Regions from separate parts of the Alteribacillus sp. HJP-4 genome, predicted to be linked through region 1. Evidence: riboswitches for the same ligand, from Rfam matches in the RefSeq annotation. Region 1 holds a riboswitch; the other holds the start of a gene.

The links. Region 1 has a riboswitch for cobalamin ahead of ACE4RR_RS07200 (helical backbone metal receptor). Riboswitches for the same ligand answer to the same signal wherever they lie in the genome.
Region 2: it holds a riboswitch for cobalamin, as region 1 does, so the genes downstream of both, metE (5-methyltetrahydropteroyltriglutamate--homocysteine S-methyltransferase) here and ACE4RR_RS07200 (helical backbone metal receptor) in region 1, are expected to answer to the same signal.

The regions. Positions count from the first base shown of each region.
Region 1 covers NZ_JBHIKY010000006.1:63,786-66,253, forward strand. The annotation lists gene ACE4RR_RS07195 (class I SAM-dependent methyltransferase) at 1-696, shown strand, start outside; cobalamin riboswitch at 752-949, shown strand; gene ACE4RR_RS07200 (helical backbone metal receptor) at 1,114-2,079, shown strand; gene ACE4RR_RS07205 (FecCD family ABC transporter permease) at 2,060-2,468, shown strand, end outside.
Region 2 covers NZ_JBHIKY010000007.1:207,361-209,828, forward strand. The annotation lists gene metE (5-methyltetrahydropteroyltriglutamate--homocysteine S-methyltransferase) at 1-1,227, opposite strand, end outside; cobalamin riboswitch at 1,360-1,547, opposite strand; gene ACE4RR_RS09010 (DUF2188 domain-containing protein) at 1,703-2,164, opposite strand; gene ACE4RR_RS09015 (glycerate kinase) at 2,328-2,468, shown strand, end outside.

The DNA of each region.
Region 1 (2,468 bases):
GACCATCGCGACGAAGAAAAAGCTGCAGCAGAACTGGCTCCGATCATGGAATATGTAGAAATACGCCGAAATATGAAAGCAGTTGATCTTTGCTGTGGTAACGGCAGACACGCAAGGTGGCTGGCAAGAAAAGGGATTCATGTGACAGGGGTTGATTTATCGGCTGCATTACTGAAAAAAGCGATAGATCTGACGAGTGGTCTGCCTGTCAATTATATGCGCGGAGATATTCGAGATATCCCCTTGCTGCAGGAATACGATCTTGCTTTTAATTTATTTACAAGCTTTGGGTACTTCCAGGATGATGCAGAGAATGAGCTTGTGCTGACACGGGCAAATGAAGCCTTGAAGCCGGGAGGGATCTTTATCTTCGACTATCTGAACCCTCTATATGTAGAAAAACATTTGGTGCCTGAGGACAGCCGTAAAACGGATGGACTTATCGTAAGACAGAAAAGAAGTATTCATGCTGGATATGTCCATAAGAAAATTCTTATTCAAGATGGTAACTCCGAGCGTGAATATACTGAAAGAGTAAAATTATACCACCAGGATCAATTGGAGAAGATGCTGCTTCGCAATCAGTTAACCACTCTCCATCGATTTGGTGATTATAATGCAGCCCCATATTCCAGAGAGACTTCTCCTCGTCAGCTGTTTATTTGTGAGAAACAGTCCGGCAAAGGTCATGCATAGAAATTCCTTTTCTTATGAAAAGATTTGTGTATAATATAGGCATACGACCGATAATTTTATAAGGAAAGCTAAAGGTCGCGCCCGGTTAACAGCCGAGCGCGTTAAAAGGGAAATTCGGTGTTAAATTCCGATGCGGTCCCGCCACTGTAATCGCATTTGCTGCAGCCAACTGCCACTGTCCGTTAAGGATGGGAAGGCCGGCCGCGGCTGAAAAAGCGTAAGCCAGGAGACCTGCCTTCAGCTCGGTAATAGACCTTCGAGGATAAGGTGCAGCCGGAATCATGTTGACGAAGTATTGCAATGCCGTCTGTCGACACTCCGCTCTCCTTGAATAAAAGGGGAGCTTTTTTATATTAACCAGCAGCTTTCCTTACATAAACAGCATTCACGGTCGATATACGGGGGAGGAGATAAATAATGAACAAATGGTTGAAAGGAATAAGTACTGCAAGTCTTGCGGTTGTCTTATCAGCATGCGGTGCCTCAGGCGATAACGAAACGGCAGAAGATGATAAGAATGAGGGCGGCACAGAAGAGGTATTTGCTACTATTACTGATGCTTCGGGAGAAGAAGTTGAAATAGAAGAAGAACCTGAACGGATTGTCAGTCTGATTCCGAGTAATACGGAAATTGCCTATTCACTCGGACTTGAAGATAGGATTGTGGGGGTTACTGACTATTGTAATTTTCCAGAAGAAGCCTCTGAAAAACAAAGCATTGGCGGGCTTGATTTTGATTTGGAAATACTACTGTCCCTTGAGCCTGATCTTGTATTAGCTCAAGCTTCATCTGCGCACAGCAATGAAGAAGCCTTTGATCAAATAGAAGAAAGCGGAGCAGAAATATTAATTGTAAATGATGCAAACTCTTTTGAGGAAGCTTATGATTCCATGAATATGATCGGCGAAGCCACCGGCACAGAAGAGGAAGCGGGGGCCATTATAGAGGAAATGGAAGAAGATATTTCTGTTGTTGAAGAGAAAGCCGAAGAAATTGATGAAGAGGAAAGAAAGTCTGTCTGGGTGGAAATCCAGCCTCCACCGGAAATATATACTACTGGTCAGAATACTTTTATGCATGAAATGCTGGAAACCATAAACGCTGACAATGCAGCAGGCGATGAAGAGGGCTGGATTGCTTATAGTGAAGAAGAAGCGGTCGCTTTTAATCCAGATGTCATTTTAACTACTCACGGTGACTACTCGGATGAATCAATAGAAGAGATTTTAGAAAGAGACGGCTGGGAGGATGTGCCTGCGATTCAGGACGAAGAGATCTATAATCTTAATAATGACGCAGTGAGCCGTCCAGGACCGCGGCTTGTGGAAGGTATTGAAGAAATCGCTGAATCGGTGTACCCGAATGTTTTTGCAGAAGAATAAGATAGTACTTACGTATGCTGCCGGAGTATTATTTCTGGCAGCTGCTGTCGTTCTGGGTGTCTCTCTAGGAAGTGTCTCCATTCCATTTTTAACGAGTGCGGAGATTTTAATCAGAAAGCTTTTTCAGCTTCAGATTCCTGCTTCCATTGATACAACCTATGTAAATATAATTATCGATATTCGTTTCCCGAGGGTCCTCCTGGCAGTTTTGGTGGGGGCATCACTTGCGATAGCTGGAGCAGCATTTCAGGGCCTTCTGCAAAATCCACTGGCTGATCCTTATACACTCGGGGTTTCATCAGGCTCCGCGCTTGGGGCAGTTGCTGTATTGTTTTTAGGGTGGAATATTCCTGTGATTGGATCATTTACACTGCCGATTATAAGCATCT
Region 2 (2,468 bases), on a different contig from region 1:
CTGAAACGGCAGAGGTCGCCTGGAGCGCAGACCGCTCAATTCAGAATTAGAAGCCCTTCCTCTTTCATCTGACTGTGCAAGAGCCTGCAGATCATTTGTATTTTTTTCAATCGCTTCTGTGTTGTGATCTAAATCCCTTAAAATAGTAATTTCTGTAAGTTTTTCGTCCGCAAAAGCAAGCGCATCTTTCAAAATCGCCGGCAGTTCTGTCTCCAGTTCAGTGGTTACAGGAACATGCAGAAGACTGCACGATGGCTGGACTACTGTTCGTTCCGGCGGTACAATATTACTGATTAACGTCAGCAATGCTCGTTTTTGTTTTAGATCAGAACGCCAGATATTTCTTCCGTCTACGATTCCGGCACCGAGCACCTTATCCTCTGGAAAACCGCACTCCTGAAGTGCTTTAATATTTTGTTCCGCTCCATGCACAAAGTCAAGTCCGATACCTGCGACAGGAAGCCGCGTAATTTCGTCAAAGCGGGCGGCTGCTTCAAAATACGTTTGTAAAAATAGTGAAAGCTGTGGTGCAGCGTCATTCAGTCTTTGGTACGCAGCTTTTACCATTGATATATCTTTTTCCGTGATAGAGACCGACAACACTGGTTCATCGATCTGCACCCATTCTGCTCCTGCTTCTTCAAGTTCTTTCAGTACCTGTTCATATAAAGGAAGCAGCTTTTCTAAATGAACTTCAAATTCTTCCGGTGCAAAGCCTTTAGACAATTTTAAAAATGTCAGCGGACCAATGAGCACAGGCTTTCCTTCAATGCCCAGCTCATTTTTGGCCTCTTTATATGCCTGCAGAGGATAATTCTCAGTCAGTCTTGGCTCGACCCGGCCTATTTCCGGCACAATATAGTGGTAATTTGTGTTAAACCATTTCGTCATTTCGCACGCTGGAGCATCCTTAGTACCACGGGCCATTGCAAAGTATGTATCGAGCGAAATGCTGCCTTCTTTATGAACCCCGAAGCGTTCCGGTACAAGGCCAAACATCACAGCTGTATCGAGAATATGATCGTAGTACGAAAAATCGCCTACAGGGATCATATCTATTCCTTTTTCCTTCTGTTTTTTCAAAAAAGACAACCGGAGCTGTTTCATTTCTTTTTGCAGCTCTTCTTCTTCCAAACGTCCGGCCCAGAAACCTTCCAGCGCCTTTTTCCATTCTCTCTTTTCACCAAGCCTCGGGTAACCGAGGTTACTGCTTTTCAATCTCTCCACTTTTTAGTCCTCCCTCATTTTACGGAAATAAAAAAGGGTATTTTCACTTGCGCAATGGGAGAGCGCATGTAAAAATACCCTTGTCATTTAAATCAGACGCAGGAACACCTCCCTATCTCCCGTAGGTAAAACTCGGTGCTGTAAAAACAGGCAGGTCTCCTGGCTCCAGAATAACGTCATGACCGCCTTCCCGAAAAATTCAGTGGCAAATGATCACGACTCTTCTGTTACAGTGGCGGGACCGCGCCGGTATTTCACCGGACTTCCCTTTTAAATCCCAAAACAGCTTGCTTTGGAATACCTGTTTCCTCCGTTTATGAAGTTGACGTACGAATACTATATCTTGTTTCCTGCACTAGTGTCAAGACGATATATGGTATTTATTTACGGAATAATCAGCATATTCTGTTCGTCAAATTTCCAGTCCTCCCCATAGACGGCTTCCCATTTATACGGTTCATTCTGCCGGGTACATTTACTTATTTTCCGAAAAAGAATGACGCGTTTCCTCTGATCCATCTTTTTTAAAAATAACTGCTTCTGTTCCTTGTTTTTCAGCAATATCTTTCGCCCGCTTTATAGCATCTGCTTTTTTGTCATAAACATTGGCTGGTTTTTTCGCGTCACGGGACCGCACAGCCCAGCCGTCATCATGCGGCTCAACCAGCTCCGCTTTCTCCATTAACTCCGGACGGCTTTCGTACCGCTTATCCTTTTCTGAGCGTTCTGTCGGATCTCCCTCCTCCAGAAAATCGCGGATTTCTTTTTGTGATGCATTCTTCTGCCACTCCTTCGCCTGTTCTGTAGCAATCGGAATGGCACGCCCTTCATCGTAGCCGTCATCCAACATGGCATTGGCAATATCAATTGCCTTTTTACGCACAGGTTTATCCAGATTTTTCAACGAAGATGGGTAATCATTCATCGTCCATGGCATCTACAATCATCCTCCTATTTTAGATTTTTATCATCCTATTTCTTTTCCACTTTTCATTTTCCTTAAAACAAACAGCAGTCTTTCTTCCTTCTCTCTATGCCGCTGATCGATTATAATAGAAAGATAGACTATTGAAACCGGTTACTGCATGGGAGTGGAAGAAATGAAAATAGTAATTGCACCTGATTCTTTTAAAGGCAGCATGACTGCTGTCCAAGCTGCTGAAGCTATCAAACGCGGAGTGAACCGCGTCTCAGACAAAATTGAAACGGTGCTCGTGCCGTGTGCAGACGGCGGCGAAGGC